2 regions of the Sphingobium fuliginis genome follow, and region 2 is predicted to be linked to the other one. Evidence: riboswitches for the same ligand, from Rfam matches in the RefSeq annotation. Region 2 holds a riboswitch; the other holds the start of a gene.
What was found. A riboswitch is a leader RNA that binds a small molecule or an ion and turns the genes downstream of it on or off. The one in region 2 is predicted to bind cobalamin.
Positions count from the first base shown of each region.

Region 1: linked by a shared signal. The riboswitch ahead of H5V43_RS10345 (TonB-dependent receptor plug domain-containing protein) and the one ahead of H5V43_RS18130 (DUF1636 domain-containing protein) in region 2 are both predicted to bind cobalamin.

Region 1 is NZ_CP060035.1:2,147,054-2,156,717, reverse strand. It holds gene H5V43_RS10365 (nitrate reductase) at 1-2,511, shown strand, start outside; gene cobA (uroporphyrinogen-III C-methyltransferase) at 2,498-3,280, shown strand; gene mobA (molybdenum cofactor guanylyltransferase) at 3,271-3,822, opposite strand; gene H5V43_RS10350 (threonine ammonia-lyase) at 3,822-4,805, opposite strand; cobalamin riboswitch at 4,891-5,105, shown strand; gene H5V43_RS10345 (TonB-dependent receptor plug domain-containing protein) at 5,276-7,114, shown strand; gene H5V43_RS10340 (ABC transporter substrate-binding protein) at 7,122-8,036, opposite strand; gene H5V43_RS10335 (FecCD family ABC transporter permease) at 8,144-9,139, shown strand; gene H5V43_RS10330 (ABC transporter ATP-binding protein) at 9,133-9,664, shown strand, end outside.
Region 2 is NZ_CP060036.1:413,176-422,839, reverse strand. It holds gene H5V43_RS18170 (efflux RND transporter permease subunit) at 1-249, shown strand, start outside; gene H5V43_RS18165 (efflux transporter outer membrane subunit) at 246-1,622, shown strand; gene cobU (bifunctional adenosylcobinamide kinase/adenosylcobinamide-phosphate guanylyltransferase) at 1,657-2,160, opposite strand; gene cbiB (adenosylcobinamide-phosphate synthase CbiB) at 2,166-3,101, opposite strand; gene H5V43_RS18150 (threonine-phosphate decarboxylase) at 3,094-4,071, opposite strand; gene H5V43_RS18145 (adenosylcobinamide-GDP ribazoletransferase) at 4,068-4,778, opposite strand; gene H5V43_RS18140 (histidine phosphatase family protein) at 4,775-5,338, opposite strand; gene cobT (nicotinate-nucleotide--dimethylbenzimidazole phosphoribosyltransferase) at 5,335-6,351, opposite strand; gene H5V43_RS18130 (DUF1636 domain-containing protein) at 6,348-6,755, opposite strand; cobalamin riboswitch at 6,948-7,137, opposite strand; gene H5V43_RS18125 (MgtC/SapB family protein) at 7,477-7,983, shown strand; gene H5V43_RS18120 (sterol desaturase family protein) at 8,258-9,238, shown strand; gene H5V43_RS18115 (hypothetical protein) at 9,268-9,664, shown strand, end outside.

The sequences.
Region 1 (9,664 bases), on a different replicon from region 2:
GCCAATGCCGGCCGCCTCTGTTCCAAGGGCACGCATCTGGGCGAGACGACAGGGCTGACCGGCCGCCTGCTGCACCCGATGATCGGCAACAGGCGTGCAGGCTGGGACAAGGCGCTGGACCTTGTCGCCCGGCGCTTTCGCGAAACCATGGATCGTCATGGCCCGGACAGCGTGGCCTTCTACGTCTCCGGTCAGCTCATGACGGAGGATTATTATGTCGCCAACAAGCTGATGAAGGGCTTCATCGGCTCCTCCAACATCGACACCAACAGCCGCCTCTGCATGTCCAGCGCCGTCGCCGGACACAACCGGGCCTTCGGCGAGGATGTCGTGCCCGCCAGCTATGACGATCTGGAGCAGGCAGACCTGATCGTGCTGGTGGGTTCCAACACCGCCTGGTGCCACCCCATCGTCTATCAGCGCATCCAGGCGGCCCGCGCCGCGCGCGGCACGAAACTGGTCGTCATCGACCCGCGCCGCACCGAAACCTGCGAAGGGGCCGATCTGCATCTGCCGGTGAAGCCCGGCACCGACGTTGCCCTGATGAACGGCCTGCTGGCTTGGATAGCGCAGCAGGGGCTCACCGATCCGGCCTTCCTCGCTGACCATGTCAGCGCGCCCGAGGGTTTCTGGGAACATGTCCGCACCGGGCACGATCTCTGGACGACCGCGGAGACCTGCGACGTCGCGCCCGCGCTGCTGGAGCAGTTCTACACGCTGTTCGCCGCCACGCCGCGCACGGTGACGCTGTTCAGCCAGGGCATCAACCAGTCGATCCGCGGCACCGATCAGGTGAACGCGATCATCAACGTCCACCTCGCCACCGGCCGCATCGGCAAGCCGGGCGCGGCGCCCTTCTCGATCACCGGCCAGCCCAACGCCATGGGCGGGCGGGAAGTCGGCGGCCTCGCCTCGACGCTCGCCGCGCATATGGACTTCGCGCCGGACAATGTGGCGCGGGTGGGCCGCTTCTGGGCCGCGCCGAAAATGGCGACCAAAGCGGGCCTGAAGGCCGTCGACCTGTTCCGCGCCGTGGATGAAGGCCGGATCAAGGCGCTCTGGATCATGGCGACCAACCCCGCCGTCTCCATGCCCGACGCGAACCGGGTCAGGGACGCGCTGGCCGCCTGTCCCTTCGTCGTCATGTCGGACATCATGGCCGACACCGATACGGGCGCGCATGCCCATGTCCGCCTGCCCGCCGCCGGCTGGGGGGAAAAGGACGGCACCGTCACCAATTCGGACCGCACGATCAGCCGCCAGCGCCCCTTCCTGCCGCTGCCCGGAGAGGCGAAGCCGGACTGGTGGATCGTCAAGGAGGTCGCGCGCCGCATGGGGTGGCGCAATGCCTTCGCCTATGATCGGCCCGCCGACATCTGGCGCGAACATGCGCGGCTCACCGCTTATGGCAATGATGGGCAGCGGGTGCTGAACCTGCGCGCCTGGGCCGCCATCGGCAATGATGCCTATGACGCCATGGAGCCTTTCCGCTGGGGCGGCACGCCCTTTGCCGACGGCCGCTTCCCGACGCCGGACGGCCGGGCGCGGCTGGTCCTGACGAAGCAGATGGACATGCAGGAGCCGCTGAAACAGTGGCCGATGACGCTCAACACCGGCCGTTATCGCGACCAGTGGCACACGATGAGCCGCACCGGCCTGTCCCCTAAACTCGCCCGCCATCGCGAAGAGCCGCTGGTGGAAATCCACCCGCGGGACGCCGCGGCGCTGGGGATTGCCGACCGCGACCTCGCCCGCGTCGAGACGGCGCAGGGCAACAGCATCTTCCGCGTCAGCCTGAACGAAGGCCAGCGGCGCGGCGAAATCTTCACCCCGATCCACTGGACGGACCAGACGTCCAGCGGCGGCCGCACCGGCCTGCTCCCGCGTCCGCTGGTCGATCCCCATTCGGGCCAGCCCGGCTTCAAATCCACCCCGGTCAGCATCGGGAAGGTCGCGACCGAGTGGAGCGGTTTCCTCATCCTGCGCGATCGGGAAGGGATCGGGCAGCCGGTGAAGCTGCCCTGCCTCTGGTCCACCCGCATCGCCGTGCCGGGCGGCGCGCTCTACGAAATCGCCGGCAATGGCGACCCAGCCCGACTCGACGCCTTTCTTCCGAAGGGCGACCGCGTCGAGGCGATGGACGCATCGCGCGGCACGCGCCGCATCGCGACCATCGGCGAAGGCAGGCTGAACGGCGTGCTGTTCGTGACGCGCAGCGGCCTGCTGCCCTCGCGCGACTGGCTGATCGGCCAGTTGCAGGCAGAGGGGGTGGGCGGCTCCGTCCTCGCGGCGCGGGGACCGGGCGCGGCTGGAGACAAGGGCGCGACCGTCTGCGTCTGCTTCGACATCGGCCTCAACCAGATCGTCGCCGCGATCCGCGAACGGCAACTGGTCGATGTGCCCGCCATCGGCAGGGCGCTGGGCGCGGGCACCAATTGCGGATCGTGCCGGCCCGCGCTCGCCAATATCCTTGCCCAAAACATGCAGGAGACGCTTCATGCAGCCGAATGATCTCATCGCCCCCGGACAGGTCTGGCTGGTCGGCGCGGGGCCGGGCGATCCGGACCTGCTCACCCGCAAGGCCGAAAGGCTGATCGCGGCGGCGGATGTCGTCTTCCACGACGCGCTGGTCGGGCCGGGCGTGATCGACCTCATCCCCTCAGGCGTCGAGCGGGTCAGCGTCGGCAAGCGTTCGGGCCGCCATTCGAAGGCGCAGGGCAGCATCAACGACCTGCTGCTCGCGGCCGCCAGGGCGGGCCGCCGCGTCGTCCGCCTCAAGGGCGGCGACCCCTCGGTCTTCGGCCGCTCGGCGGAGGAGATCGCCCATCTGGCGGAGGCGGGCGTTGCCGTGCGCATCTGCCCCGGCGTCACCACGGCCAGCGCGGCGGCGGCGAGCGGCCATGCCTCGCTCACGCTGCGCGGGGTGGCGCGGGGATTGACGCTGGTGACCGCGCATCTGAAGGCGGGCGAGCCGCTGCGGCTCGACTGGGAAGCGCTGGCCCGTCCGGGCGGCACGCTCGGCATCTATATGGGCCGCGCGGCGGCGGGCGAGATCGGCCGCTGCCTGATCGCCGCCGGACGCGATCCCGAAACGCCGGTGATGGTGGCGGTCAACGTCTCCCTGCCCAATGAACGCCTGATCCGGGGCAAGCTGTCGGCGCTCGCCTTTCTGGTGCGGACGATCAGCGACGACGACCCGACCCTGCTGCTGATCGGGGAGGCGGTGGCCGGAACGCATGCGCCTGCCGACCTCGCCGCGCATGTTGGCCTTCACGCCTGACGACCGTCTCGACCCGGCCGGGTGAGTCTCTCCAGATCCTCGGGCCGGTTGATGTTGGGCAGCACGAACTCCGGCCGCTCCACGATCCGCGCGCCCACCCGCTCCAGCCAGCCACGGATCGACCGGTTATTCTCCTCCGCCAGATGCGCGTCCAGCTCGCCAGCCAGCGAAGCAGGCCAGAAGCCGATCAGCTGCTGCCCCTTGAGGATGGCGGCTCCCTGTCCGATCAACGCCTCCGCCAGCCCGTCCGGATAGGCGGGCACGTCGCATCCGGTCGTCAGCACCGCGTCATAACCCAGCGCCCGCGCATGATGCAGCGCCGCGTTCAGGCCCCCCAGCGGCCCCATGTCCGCAGCCGGCCGATCCGCCAGCCCGATCATCCCCTCCACCTGCCGGCCGCAGACCGCCACGGTTTCGACCTGCCGCCCCAGCGCCGCCACCGCATGCTCCAGCAGGCTGCGCCCATCCAGCATCGCCCGCGCCTTGTCGCTGCCGAACCGGCTGGACCGCCCGCCGGCCAGAACCGCCCCCATCAGCCGCATCATGCGCCGCCCGCGATGATCCGGGCATAGCTGTCGGGATCGACATTGCTGCCGGAGATCACCACGACGCTCGCCCCGTCGGCATCCGGAGCCAGCCCGGCCAGCATCGCCGCCAGCGACGCGGCCCCGCCCGGCTCCACCACCAGCTTGAGGGCCGAAAAGGCAAAGCGCATCGCGTCGCGCACCTGATCGTCGCTCACCGTAAGGCCGCCCGACAGATAGGCCCGGTTGATGGGAAAGGTCAGCGCCCCCGGCGCGGGAGACAGCAGGGCGTCGCAGATCGACCGCGCATCGGGCGATACGCTTTCCCGCACGCCGCTCGCCAGCGAGCGCGCCGTATCGTCGAACGCTTCCGGCTCCACCGCCAGGATCGCGACGCCGGGCTGGCGCGCCTTCACGGCGGTCGCAATTCCCGACACCATGCCGCCGCCGCCGCAATTGACGAGGATCTGGCCGATCTCCGCCCCCGCTTCGGCGGCCTGTTCCATGATCTCCAGCCCGATCGTCCCCTGGCCGGCCATGATGAAGGGATCGTCGAAGGACGGCACCAGCACCGCGCCCCGTTCATTCGCCAGCCTCGTGGCGATTTCCTCCCGGCTTTGGGTGAAGCGGTCATAGGGCACGACATCTGCGCCCAGCGCCCGCGTATTCGCCGTCTTGATCGCGGGCGCGTCGGCCGGCATCACGATCGTCGCCGCCATGCCCAGCAACCGCGCCGCAAGGGCCACGCCCTGCGCATGATTGCCCGAAGACCAGGCGACGACCCCCGCCTTTCGCTCCGCCGCGTCCAGGCGGGCCAGCCGGTTGTAGGCGCCGCGGAACTTGAACGATCCGCTGTGCTGCGCGCCTTCGAACTTCACCAGCACGCGCCGGCCGCAGCGGGCGTTGAGCGCCGCATTTTCCAGCAGCGGCGTGCGGATGGCGGCAGGGGCGATGACCCGCGCCGCATCCTCGACATCGGCGGGGCTGATGGCGAACGGCATGCAATCTCCTTCCATGGCTGCCTCTTGGCATGGCCGCCGCTTTCCCTTATGGCGCGGGACGCGGGCGGGGCAATGCCTTCGCGCGCAAAAAGAAGATCGCGCCGGTGCCCCGAAGGGGGCTGAAAACGGGAATGCGGTGCGGACGGGAAACCGTCCTATTCCGCGGCTGTCCCTGCAACTGTAAGCGGTGAGCGCGATGCACTTCGGCCCAGGGGCCGGCCACTGGACGCAAGTCCGGGAAGGCGTGCATCGCCGCATTGACCCGCGAGCCAGGAGACCTGCCGGCGCATGGTCGCTCTTGCCTTGGTCCAGGGTATGGCCATGGCACGGTGTTCTCCGTCTGAGCGACGAAGCGGCGCAGGGCCGCATCGGTGCGGGGAGAGGGCACGGGCGCCGGCCATTTCCCCCGTCCGGCCGCGCGAGCGGACGCCCTGAGCCATGTTGCACCGGCGCTCAGGGGGAATATAGACATGTTGAGGATTTCCATTTCCATCGCCGCCTTGCTCGCGGCCGCTCCCGCCCTGGCGGAGGATGAGATCATCGTCACCGCGCTGGGCATCGAACAGCCGCGCGACGAGGTCGGCCAGGCGGTCACCGTCATCGACGCCGACACCATCCGCACCCGCCAGAGCGTCAGCGTCGTCGACCTGCTGGCCACCACGCCGGGGGTGCGCTTCAACCGGGCCGATGCGGTGGGCGGGGTCACTGGCGTTTCACTGCGGGGGGCGGAAACGACGCAGACGCTGGTGCTGATCGATGGCGTAAAGGTCAACGATCCGAGCGGGATTGGCGATGCCTATGATTTTGGCAATCTGCTGACCGGCAACATAAGGCGGATCGAAGTGCTGCGCGGTTCCAATTCCGTGGTATATGGCAGTCAGGCGATCGGCGGTGTCGTCAACATCATGACGGGCGCGCCCGCAGAGGGTTTGGCCGGCAACGCCTCGGTCGACTTTGGCTATGCCGACACGCTGAATGCAAAGGCAGATATTTCCGGTGCCACTGGCATGGTGTCCGGCGGCATCGGCATCGCCTATTTCAACACCGACGGAATTTCCGCCGCCGCCAACGGCACTGAAAAGGACGGCTACGAAAATCTCGCGACCAACGCGAAGCTGAAACTGGCCTTTGCCGACAATCTCAGCCTCGACCTGCACGGCTATTATATCCATGCCGATCTCAACACCGACCTGTTCTTCGGTGCGCCGATGGAATCGAGCGATGTCAGCAAGCTCGACCAATATATCGGCTATGCGGGTCTCAACCTGTCCTTGTTCGACGGCAAGTTGGCCAACCGCGCTGCCATCACCTGGTTCCGCAATGACCGCGATTATATGCTCCAGCGGGGCGAGGCGCCGGATTACGGCTTCTCCGGCACCAATCTGCGCTTCGAATATGAAGGCGTCTATCAACCGGTCGATCAGGCCCGGCTCATCTTCGGTTACGAGCATGAACGGCCGGACTATGATTTCTTCTATCATGATTTCTTCACGGGCGACAAAGTCGTGGGCAAGGCAAAGGCCGACATCGACAGCGTCTATGCCCTCGCAGTCGTGAAGCCGTTTGCGGGCCTCGCATTGACCGGCGGCGTCCGGCATGACGATCACAGCCAGTTCGGTGGCGCGACGACCTTCGGTGCAAATGCGAACTACACCCCCAATGGCGGCTCCACCAATTTTCGGGCCAGCTATGGTGAGGGTTTCAAGGCACCCTCCCTCTATCAGCTTTACGACAGCTTCAGCGGCAACCGCGCACTCAAGCCCGAGCGGTCGAAAAGCTATGACATCGGTTTCGACCAGAGCCTGGCGGGCAGTCGGGCGATGCTCTCGCTGACGGCGTTCCGGCGCGTTACGCGCAACCAGATCAATTTCGATTATGCGACTTCGCTCTACGGAAATCTGGACCGCACCCGCGCCAAGGGCGTGGAGGCGATGCTGACGCTGCGGCCCGTCGATGCGCTGACCGTCACCGCCGCCTACAGCTATGTCGATGCTCGGGACCGCAACACGGGCGCCCGGCTGCCGCGCCGCGCCGCCAATGCGGTCAGCGTTTCGGCGGACTATGTCTGGCCCTTCGGCCTGTCGACCGGCGCGACGGTGACGATGGTAGGCGACAGCTTCAACGATGCGACCAATATGGTGCGGCTGGACGGCTATGCGACGGCGAACGTCCGGGCGTCTTTCCCGATCCGGGAAAATCTGGAAATCTACGGCCGCATCGACAATCTGACCGATGAGAAATACGCCACGGTCTATGGCTATGGCACTTATGGCCGGTCGGCCTTCGGCGGCGTGCGTGCGCGCTTCTGAAAATAGCCTAGCGGCGCGGCGCGGCGTTCACCCGCGCCGCGCCCTTGCGCTGCGCTGTGCCCTTGCGCGCAGCGCCGTGAAGCTGCGCCGTGCTCTTGTGCGCAGCGCCGTCAAGCTGCGCTGTGCCCTTGTGCGCAGCGCCGTCAAGCTGCGCTGCGATGCCCCGCGCCGCCTCGACATAGGCGGGGCCGCCGCACACCGTCCACGCCTGCGGCACGCGGATGCGCGGGATGGCGCGCAGTATGGGGTGGTGCAGCATTTCCGTCCCCTGATCGACCACCTTCTCGCTGCCGGTCTCCACGATCAGCCAGTCCGGATGGGCGGCGATCATCTCCTCCAGCGACAGTTGCGACAGCGCCGGCTTGCCCAGCCTGCGGGCCAGATTGATCAGGCCCACCCGCTGCATCAGGTCGTCGACCAGCGTGCCGGTGCCGGTCATATAGCCGCGCCGCTGATAATAGGCGGCAACCCCGCGACGCTTCGGGCGGGGCAGGGCGGCAAGGTCGCTGTTCATCCGGGCGATCATCGCTTCGCCCCGTTCGGGATGGCCGACCGCCGCCGCCACCTGCCGGATCTGCGTCAGGATCATGGCATAGCTGTCCGCGCTCGCCAGCCCCAGGGTCCGCCACTCGCCCGGCGGCGCGCCGACGACGCTGCCGCCGGAAGGAAAGCCGATCAGCAGGTCGGGGCGGATCGCCAGCACTTCCTCCGCCGGGCGCTTGAGGGTGCGGAAGGCGCGGGCCCTGCCGACCGCCGCCGACAGTTCCGGGTCGTGCCCATAGGGGCTGAGCGCGGCGATCTGCGCCGGGTCCGCCAGAGCGAGCACATATTGGTCGGCGCAGGTGTTGAGCGACACGATGCGCCGGGGTTGGGCGGGCGCCGCGCCGGTCAGGGCCAGGGCGCAGAACGTTGTAAAGATCATTCTGCACCGCACGCTGCTGCTCCCGGATCGTGCCTCAACAAACCAACGTGCTCCCTCCTTCGCAGGAGCACGGCACGCTGTAGCAAGCAGGGAAGGACGCGCAAGCCATGAGCGCCCGGCGCCATCCGCTGCTGATCCCCACGCTGACGGCGCTGGCGCTGCTGGCCGCCCTTGCTTCCCTCACTCTTGGCGCGGTTCCGCTCTCCCCGGCGCGCATCTTCGCCGTCCTCGGCGGCGGCGGCGATGACGTCGCCCGCGCCATCCTTCTCGACCTGCGCCTGCCCCGCATGCTGCTTGGCCTGATCGTCGGCGCGATGCTCGGGCTGGCGGGCGCGGCGCTTCAGGGCTATCTGCGCAATCCGCTGGCCGAACCTTCGGTCCTGGGGGCATCCAACTGCGCCGCGCTGGGCGCGGTCGGCGCGCTCTATTTCGGGCTGGCGCAGGCGCATCCGCTGGCGCTTCCCGCGCTCGCCATCATGACCGGCCTGATCGGCATCGCCGCGCTGTTCCTGCTCGCGGGCCCCGCGGAAAGCCCGCTCACGCTGATCCTCGCCGGCATCGCCATCGCGACGCTGGCGGGGGCGGGGATCAGCCTGTCGCTGAACCTGTCGCCCAATCCCTTCGCCGCCATGGAGATCATGAGCTGGCTGATGGGCAGCCTGGAAAACCGCGCCTATGGCCATGTCTGGATCGCGCTGCCCTGCGTCGTGGTGGGGGCGGCGCTGCTGATCGCGGACGGACGGACGCTGGACGCGCTGACGCTGGGGGAGGATGGGGCGCAGGCGCTCGGCATCGACCTTCGCCGGGCGCGCATCCGCCTGATGCTGGGCGTCGCCATCGGCGTCGGCGGCGCGGTGGCGGTGTCCGGGGCGATCGGCTTCGTCGGCCTGATCGTGCCGCATCTGGTGCGGCCGCTGACCGACCGCTCCCCCTCCGCCATATTGCTGCCCTCCATGCTGGGCGGCGCGGCGCTGCTGACGCTGGCGGACATCGGCGTGCGGCTGATACCGACCGGCAGCGAACTCAAGCTGGGGGTGCTGACGGCGCTGCTGGGCGTTCCGGTGTTCCTGATGCATCTGATGCGGGAGAGGCGGCTATGGTGACGATCCGCGCACAGGGGCTTTCCGTCAGGCTGGGCCGCCATCCGGCGGTAAGCGGCGTCGATCTTGCGCTCGGGCCGGGCGAGCTGGTCGGCATCATCGGTCCCAATGGCGCAGGGAAGTCGACGCTGATCCGCGCCATGCTGGGCCTTGTGAAACGGGAAAACGGCTCCGTCCTGATCGACGGCGCCGATAGCGCGCGGCTCAGCCGGCAGCAGATCGCCCGGCGCATCGCCTATCTGCCGCAGGGACAGACGCTGCACTGGCCGCTGGCGGTGGAGCGGCTGGTGGCGCTGGGCCGCCTGCCGCATCTGGGGCCGCTGTCCCGCCTTTCCGTGGAGGATGAGGCGCTGATCGACGCCGCCCTGATGCGCGCCGACGCACTGCATCTGAAGGGCAGGGTGGCGACCGAATTGTCGGGGGGCGAGCGCGCCCGCGTGCTGCTGGCCCGGGCGCTGGCGGTCGGCGCGCCCGCGCTGATCGCGGACGAGCCCTTGGCCGCGCTCGATCCGGGGCATCAGATCGACG
Region 2 (9,664 bases):
CGCCTGCGCTTCCGCCCGATCCTGATGACGTCGCTGGCCTTCATCGCGGGCGTCATTCCGCTCGCCATCGCCAGCGGTGCGGGCGCGCAGAGCCGCGTCGCTATCGGCACGGCGGTGATCGGCGGCATGCTGACCGCGACCGTGCTCGCTATCTTCTACGTCCCCCTCTTCTTCCTGACGATCATGCGCATCTTCAACCGCAAGAACCCGCCCTCCCCCGCCGCCAACGCCACGGAGGTTCCGGCATGAGGCGCGCCTTCCTCATCCTGACCTGGGCGACGGCCCTGTCGGCCTGCAACATGGCGCCGACCTATGTGCGGCCCACGCCCCCGGTGCCCGCCGGCTTCCCCGGCGGCCCGGCCTATGCGCCCGCGGCCGCGACGGAAAAGCCCGGCCTGCCCTGGACCGCGCTGATCGGCGATCCCAGCCTCAGGACGGTGATCGGGCGTGCGCTGGACAATAATCGCGACCTGCGCGCCGCGCTCGCCAATGTGGAGGCGGCCCGGGCGCTTTACCGGGTGCAGCGCGCCGAACGGCTGCCTGCCGTCACCGGCGAGGCGGCAGCCAGCTTTTCCCGGCGGAACGACGCCCGCCAGGACAGTTACAGCGCCGACATCGGTTTCAGCGCGTTCGAGATCGACCTGTTCGGCCGGGTGAAGAACCTGACCCGATCGGCGCTGGAATCCTATCTGTCGACCGAGGAAGGGGCGCGGGCGACCCGCATCGCCCTGATCGCGGAAACGGCCACGGCCTATGCGACCTTGGCCGCCGATCAGGAATATCTGGACCTTTCCCGGCAGACATTGGCGAGCGCCGAACGGACGCTTGCCCTCACCCGGTCGCTGAACGGCGCGGGGCTGATCGGCAAGCTGGACGTCCATCAGGCCGAAACCACGGTCGAACAGGCGCGCAGCGACATTGCCGCGAACGTCACCCAGGTGGCGCAGGACCGGAACGCGCTGGACCTGCTGGCCGGCGCGCCGGTCGAGGATGCGCTGTTGCCCCGGTCGTTGCAACAACTGACCGGCAGCATTGCGAAGGTGCCGGCGGGCCTTTCCTCCGACGTGCTGCTCCAGCGGCCGGACGTGCTGCAGGCCGAACATCAGCTGAAGGCCGCCAATGCCGACATCGGCGCGGCGCGCGCTGCGATGTTCCCGAAGATCAGCCTGACCGCGGCCATCGGCGTCGCCAGTTCGGCGCTGTCGTCGCTTTTCACGGGCGACGGCTTCGCCTGGTCGGCGGCGCCGTCCGTCGGCATGCCGATCTTCGGGGGCGCGGCTCGCGGCAATCTCGAATATAGCAAGGCGCAGCGCGACCTCAGCCTGGCCCAATATGAAAAGGCGATCCAGACCGCCTTTCAGGAAGTATCCGACGCACTGGCGCGCGAAGGCACGATTGACGAGCAGCAGGCCGCCCAGCAGCGTCTGGTCCTCGCCAGCCAGCGCAGCTACAGGCTGGCCGAGGAACGCTATCGCGCGGGCATCGACCCATTCCTCAACAGCCTGACCAGCCAGCGAAGCCTCTACAATGCGCAGCAAAGCGCGATCGCGACGAACCTGGCGCTGATCAGGAACCGCATCCTGCTTTACCGGGTCATCGGGGCCGATTTCCGGGAAGGATGATCGCCATGGCTGGCCGAACCTACGCCGCCTGACCTTAGCCCTTCAACCGCAGCGGCAAGCCGGCGGCCATCAATATGACGTCCTCGCACAGGGCCGCCATCTGCTGGTTCAGCCAGCCCGCCTCGTCCCGGAACCGCCGGGCCAGGGCATTGTCCGGCACGATGCCGAGGCCCACTTCATTGCTCACCAGCACGACAGGAACCTGACAGGCCATCATCGCCTCCGCCAGCGCCGCCCGGGCGCTGGCCAAATCCTCTTCGGCAAGCATCAGGTTGGTCAGCCACAGCGTCAGGCAATCGACCAGGACGGCATCTGCCCGGCGCGCTGCTTGGGACAGGGCGGCGGGCAGGTCCATGGGTGCGTCGATGGTCAGCCAGCGGCTTCCACGCTCACCCTTGTGCCGCGCTATCCGCTCCTCCATCTCCGCGTCGAAGGCCTGCGCGGTCGCGATATAGGCCAGGTTCCCGTTCCCGACAGCCTCGCAGCGTTGCTGCGCATAGCGGCTCTTGCCGGACCGGCATCCGCCCAGCACCAGCATTCTCGTCATCCGACATTCTCCCAAATGGCGGCCAGGACCCACAGCAGCAGGCAGGCGCGCAAATAGATCCGGAGCGCTGTCCGCATTCCGCGGACGTCCGCTTCCCCGCCCGCGCCGATCCATGGCTTGTCGTGCAGCACGCCGTCATAGTGGATCGGTCCCGCCAGCCGGATGCCGAGCGCGCCGGCCATCGCCGCCTCCGGCCATCCCGCATTGGGGGAGGCATGCTTCCGGCGATCCCGCCGCAACACGGCCCATCCGCCGCCGCCCGCAACGCACAGGATCAAGCCGGAGAGCCGCGCCGGCACCCAGTTCAACAGATCGTCGAAGCGGGCCGCCGCCCAGCCGAAGTCGGTATAGGGCGCTTCCTTGTGCCCGATCATGCTGTCGGCTGTGTTGACGGCCTTATAGGCCCATATTCCCGGCAGACCGAACAGCAGCAGCCAGAACAGCGGCGCCACGACGCCATCGCAGAAGCTTTCGGCCAGACTTTCTATGCCGGCCCGTGCAACGCCCGCCTCATCCAGCGCGGCCGTGTCGCGCCCCACGATCCGGGCCACGGCCTGCCGCGCGGCATCCAGATCCCCGCGCGCCAGAGCGCGAACCACCGGCGCCACATGGACATAGAGGCTATTCTGCGCCAGCGCCGGCCATGCGGCGAGCGCCAGCCATGGCCAGGCCATGGACCCGCCCCAGCGGCGGATCGCCCATTCCAAAGCCAGACCGGCACCCCCGCCCACGGCCAGCAACAGCAACAGCAGGGCGATTCCCGTCCAGCGGCGCACCGGGCCGCTCCACGCCTCCCGGTTCCATCGCCGCTCCGCCGCACCGATGATCCGGGCGAAACCGCCCACCGGGTGGCCGATCCGCGCATGCAGCCAGCCCGGCCAGCCAAGCGCCGCATCCAGCATCAGCGCCGCCAGGGCCACCGGCTCACCCATCGGCCAACGCCCGGTCAAGACGGGCGAGAGCCCTCGTATCGGCAGGCAGGCCGATCCGCAGCCAGCGCCGGTCCTCCTCGAAGGGGCGCGTCAGGATCGAACGCCGCGCCAGCCTGTCGAACAGGGCCCACCCATCCTCCACCTCCACCAGACGGAATAACGGGCATTCGCCCCGCGCCCCCAATCCGTGCCGCGCCAGCAAACCATCCAGTTGCGCCGCGTGCTCGCCCAGCGCCGTCACTGTCCCGTCGATCCAGTTCCGGTCGCGATAGGCCGCGCCGCCGAACGCGACCGCCGCCGCCGAAACCGGCCATTCCCCCAGCATCCGCCGCAGCTGTGCGACGACCTCTCGCGGCCCGAGCACAAAGCCCAGCCTGACACCGGCCAGCCCGAAGAATTTACCGAAGGACCGCAACAGGATCAGCCGCCGCCCATCCCCCACTTCGCCCGCCAGACTGCATGAAGGCACGGCGTCGGCATAGGCTTCGTCGACGATCAGCCATCCTCCGCGCTCCTCCAGCCGGGCCAGCCATTGCAGCAGGCGGGCAGGCGGCAGGATGCGCCCGTCGGGATTGTTGGGGTTGGCGAGCAGCAGGGCGATCGCTTCGCGAGGCGGTTCTTCATCGGCGGACATCGGGGCGCCATGCGCGAAAATCTCCGCATGGGTGCGGTAGCTGGGCACGAGCCATCGTGCGGGCATGTCCAGCATCCGCCCCACCAGCCGCAATCCCGCCTCGCTGCCGGGCACGGTGCAAAGATGATCGGGATCGACCCCGAAACAGGCCGCCGCCGCCGCCTCCGTCGCCGCCAGATCGTGCGGATCGGGCAAATGCCGCCAGTCGATGGACAGATGATCGGACCCCGGCCAAGCCAGGGGGTTGATCCCGGTCGAGAGGTCGATCCAGTCCTGCCCACCATAAGCGCCCCGCGCTTCGGCCAGGCGGCCGCCATGCCAGGTGAAGCCGCTCATCGCGCCACCGCCATCGCCAGCAGCAGGGCGCTCTCCAGCAATTCGATGCCGGCGCCATGCCCATCCCCGGAGATGCCGCCGATCCGCGAGCGCAGCCAAAGACCCCAAAGCGGGATCAACGGGATCGCCGCCAAAAGGGCAGGCTCCCGATAACCCAGCGCCAGCCCCAATATCGACCAGAGGATAAACGGCTCCGCCCGCCAGCCGGCCCGGAAACGGCTGGCCAGTCCTTCATGGAGCGGCGGCAGCCAGCGCGTCCAGAATAGCGGCCCGATGCGCGCCACCATCGCCACGGCCGCCAGCATCCACGGCGGAAAGCTTTCCAGCCAGAGCCGCAACAGCACCAGCTTGGCCGCCAGTTGCAGGCCGATGGCGACAACGCCGAAGCTGCCGATATGCGGATCGGCCAGAACGGCGGACAGGCGGCTCCGATCGCCATGCGCCGCCCCCGCCGCATCCGCTATGTCGCCCAATCCATCCAGGTGCAGCGCACCGGTCACGGCCACCCAGGCGACCAGGCCGAACAGCGCCCCCGCCCAAGGATCGATGCGCATGCCCAGCCCGGCACCGCCCGCGACCACCAGCCCGACGGCAATGCCCGTTGCGGGCAGCCAGCGGATGGCGGCGGCGAAATCCCCCTCATCGACATCCTGCGCGGGCAACGGCAAGCGCGTCATCAATTGCAGGGCCAGCACCAGCCGCTTCATGCGGTCAGGCCCGTAATCTGTCCCGACCGCCCTTCCGGCCAGACCCGCAGGCTCAGCACCGCGCCATAGGGCAGGTCCACCGCCCAGCCCTGCCGCACGTCGAAACCGCACAGCACAGCCAACGCCGCCCGTATCGCCCCGGCATGGCAGACCACCAACGCCGGCTCGCCAAGCACGTCCAGCCCGTCCCCGATCCGGGCGCGTAGGTCGGTCCAGCTTTCGCCCCCAGGCGGCGGAAATCCGTCCGGATCGTCCCAGAAGCGCGCCAGATCCTCCGCAGGCAGGAGCGCGGGGTCCGCACCCTCCCAATCCCCGAAATTCAGTTCCCGCCAGCGCCGGTCGACGTCAAGTTCGATGCCCCGCTCCGCCGCGATCACCGCGCCCGGCGCCCGCGCCCTGGCGAGGTCGGATGTCACCACCCGCGCGAAATCCAGATGCCGCGCCCGCTCGATGCAGAGGGCGATCCCCTCCGCTTCCGGCGGGGCGTCCAGATGGCCGAGCAACCGTCCGGCAAGCTGCGGCGCGCCATGGCGCATCAGGTGGAGGGGAAAGGCGTTCATAGCGCACCTGCCACCGCCGCTTCGGCAAAGGTCGCCATGCCGCCATGCGCGGCCAGAGCGGAACGCACGATCTGCGCCGCGACCGCCGCGCCGCTTCCTTCGCCCAGCCGCATGTCGAGCCGCAGCAACGGCTCCAGCGCCAGAGCGGCCAGCAGGCGTTCATGCCCCGCTTCCGCCGACATATGGGCGGCCATGCAGTGCCCGACGATCGCCGGATTGTCCTTCGCCAGCGGCGCGACCGCCGCGCAGCCGATGAACCCGTCCAGCATCACCGGCACGCGCAGCATCCGCGCCGCCAACACCGCACCGGCCAGCGCCGCGATCTCTCGCCCGCCCAGCCGGCGCAACGTTTCGAAGGCATCGGCGCAATGCGCCCCGTGCAGGGCGAGCGCCCGCGCCACAGCTTCGGCCTTGCGCGCCAGCCCGTCGCCATCCACGCCTGTCCCGCGTCCCACCCAATGGGCCGCAACACCCCCAAAGGCCTGCGCGCAGAGCGCTGCCGCCGGCGTGCTGTTGGCAATGCCCATCTCGCCCAGCAGCAGCAGGTCCAGTCCCGGTTCCACCGCCGCCGCCCCCGCATTGATCGCGCTCAGGCAATCCGCCTCGCTCATGGCCGCCGCGACGCAGATGTCCTCCGTCGGCCGTTCCAGATCGAGCGCGACGACGGCCAGCTCCGCCCCGCAGGCCTGGGCCAGCGCATTGATCGCCGCGCCGCCATGACGGAAATTCGCCACCATCTGGGCGGTGACCTCGGCCGGGAAGGCGCTGACCCCGCGGGCGGCCACGCCATGATTGCCGGCGAAGATCGCGGCGCGGATGCGTTCCGCTCGGGGGCGTTCCCGCCCCTGCCAACCCGCCATGAAAAGCGCGATCTCCTCCAGCCGCCCAAGCGAACTGGCCGGCTTCGTCAGCACCCGCTGCCGCGCCGCCGCGGATTCGGTGGCGTCTGCATCCGGGGCGGGAAGGTCGGCCAGCGCGGCGGCAAAGGCCGCGCGGTCGTTGAACCGGATCATGAACAGACGAAGCCTTCGGGCGGCGTGCGGACGATGAAATGCCCCTTCACCCCCTGGGGCCAGTCCGCATAGCGCACCACGCCCTCGTCACTTTGGGCATGGCGCAGGGCATAATCCAGGATCGCGCGCGCGGCTTCCTCATCCGGCGTGAAGTCGCCCAGCACATAGCCGATCTTGCCCGTTCCGCGCACATGTACCGTGCAATGGCGCTGACAGGCGAAGAGGCAGGGCATGTCCTGAACAGCGACGGACGCATAAGCGGGATCGCCGTCGCGTACCCTGTGCAGCGCCTCTGCCAGCAAGGCGCCGCCCCGCCGTCCGGCAGCATCCTCCCGCTGTTCCGCCGAAAGGCGGCAGGTCGAACAGACGACGACCGAAGCCCCCGGCCCCACGGCCCGCAGCATCAGCGATCGCTCCGCAAATCAGTCATTCCATATCCTCCCGCCCGACGGCATGTGCCCCGACGGGAACCCGGCAAGGGAGGACGGTCCGGCACCAGGCAGGCGACAGGCCTTCCCCCGCACGGTCCAACCGGCAAGGCGATGGCTGTCGTTCAGCGAGGGAACCCCCGTTCGGCCGGCACACCCTGTCCGGTCGAAGAACGACGGCGTCAGGCAGGTCTCCTGGCTCGCGGGTCGATGCTTTCCGGCCGCCTTCTCGGACCTTCATGGCCCAATGGCGCGATGGCCGGATGGCTCGCCGCTTACAGTTGCAGGGGCAGCGCGGGCGTTCCACCCGACTTCCCTTTTCATCCCCTTGCGGGGAACCTGTCGCACCAGCGCTGATAAAGCCGCCTTCGTCCAATCGCAAGGGTGGAAAAACAAAGCCGGCCCAGCCCGCTCCAATGGCGCGACTTGTCCTCGTCCGGGCAATGGCAAAGCTTCTCTTTACCTGCGTGAACTGCTATTATCGGGCGATAGGGAGAGGGCCATGGCGATTCTGACGCGATGGATGGACTGGTTCTGCCGCCTGTTCGCATGCACGGCTGAAAACGACATGCGGGTCAACGACCTGATCGCGCACCTCCGTTCCGACATCACCGAACGCTGAGCGGCAGGCGCGAAGCCGCTTTCCCATTCGGCCGCATTCACGGGAACGGGCGCGCCTCTCGCGGGTATTATGGCTATGTTGGCCAACGACCTCGGCACCACGCTCGTCCGCCTCTTTCTCGCGACCCTGCTGGGGCTCGCCCTGGGGTTCGAGCGCGAACGCAACGGCCATGATGCGGGCCTGCGCACCCACGGGCTGGTATCGCTGAGTTCGGCCATGCTGACCCTGTCCGCCCTGGAACTGGCGGAGGTCCACAAGGACAGCGATCCGATCCGCGTCGTTCAGGGCCTTGCCCAGGCGATCGGCTTCATCGCGGGCGGCCTGATCTTCGTGCGCGGCGGAGATGTGCGCAACATGACCACGGCGGCAAGCCTGTGGATGGCCGCTGCCGTCGGGATCACGGCGGGCGCCGGCCAATATGTCCTCGTGCTGGCAGGGTCGCTGATCGCGCTGCTGCTGCTTTCCCTGCTGCTCATATTCGAGAAGCATATCGGTCCGCGCGAGAGCGGATCGGACGATCCGGACGCCGATTCCATGACCATGCCCAACCGGCGCGGGTCCGCCCCGGAGCGCGAAAACTGAAAGCCGGCAAGATGCGTTGAAACGAGCAGTCGGAAATCGCCCGCCCACGGTCCGTCGCTCCTTCGCTCCAACGGATCGTCATTCCGAAACCATGATTGGGTCGGAAGGGCATAGGCAGCATCTATGGGGCATATACCTTAATCGCATCTGGCGCGTTGGGCGCGTCTTCCTGATGCTGAAACGACATGAAGTTCAATGAACTGCGAACATCATTTTCGTCGCCTGGCGAGGCGGACACGCCCGCAGGGACGAGGCAGCATCTCGAGGTCAGCATATGGACGGCGTTCGCGTAGGCAAGAGAGTGATAGGCGCACAGGCGCCCGTCATCATCGGGTGGGAAAATATAGGCCGGGTGGAAGGCGGACCGCTCAAGCAGTTCATCTTCACCTGGTTCCAGCCCACGGCGCTGTTCGCGCTCATCGCCTTCTGGTACTATGCGCCCAATTCCATCGCCAAGGCGTCCACCGCCATCGGGATCGGCATCGGTTTCAGGGTGCTGCTGCTGGCGCTCGAATGGGTCAGCCCGCGCTATGAGAGCTGGCGTCTGACCTGGAAGGAACTGGTCACCGATCTCTTCTATGTCGGGCTGGGCTACACCATTCTGGACCTTGTCGAACATTATATCGGCAGCGGTGCGGTGATCGAGGCCATCCAGCACAGTTTCGACTGGGACAAGCTGGCGTGGTTCACGGGCCTGCCGCTGCTGGTGCAGGCTTTCCTGATCTCCTTCATTTTCGACTTCGGGCAATATTGGATGCACCGGGGGATGCATAACTGGTATCCGCTCTGGCTGCCCCATTCGGTGCATCATTACATCACCCAGTTGAACATCAACAAAGGCGCGGTCGGCAATCCCGTCGAGCTTTTCCTGATCGGGCTGGGCATTGGCGGGTTCTTCGACTTCCTGCCGAGGGCCGCCCTCCTTGCCGGCAGCTTCGGTCTGGCGATCGGCACCTATCAGCACATCAATGTCCGCTTCAACACGCCGCGCTGGTGGCGCTTCCTGTTCAACACCACCGAACATCACAGCCTGCATCATTCGCAGGACTTCGAAGCGACCCGCAGCAATTATTCCAACACCTATATCTTCATCGATCGCATCTTCGGAACCTGCGTCGATGGCGAGGCCGAATTGCTGGGACTGGAGGGCGGACGCCGGATGTCGATCCGCGAGCAGATGACCTATCCCTTCACCGAAGGCTGGAAGACGATCAAGGAACGCTACGGCCGCCCAGCGGCGGTGCCGGCTGAATAAGGCAACTGCTCTTGCAAAAAGGGGATCATGTGACAGCGCGTTTCCTGGACTGGATCTGGCATATAAAGGGCAGCATGGCGCTCGCCTCCGGGCAATCGGCCGATGAGGCAATGGCCAGGCTCGGTCCCCTGTTCCGTCAGGCCGGCACCAGCCATGAGCGTATTGGCGACACGCTGACCTTCAGCAAGAAGGATCAGGCCGCGCAGGACAGGATGTCCATCTTCGATGGCGGCATTCTCAGGATCGAGAGGGAGCCGGCCGGGCCGGTGCTGCGCTATTGCCTGACCAGCCGGGCATTGCTGTTCTGCTTCCTGGCGCCGCTGCTGTTCCTGAGCTTCGCCGGGCTGACGATCGTCGCCGGCAAGCTCGCAAAGCCAGCGGCGCAGGAGACGGTGAAAAAGGACGACAAGAAGGACAAGGTCCTGC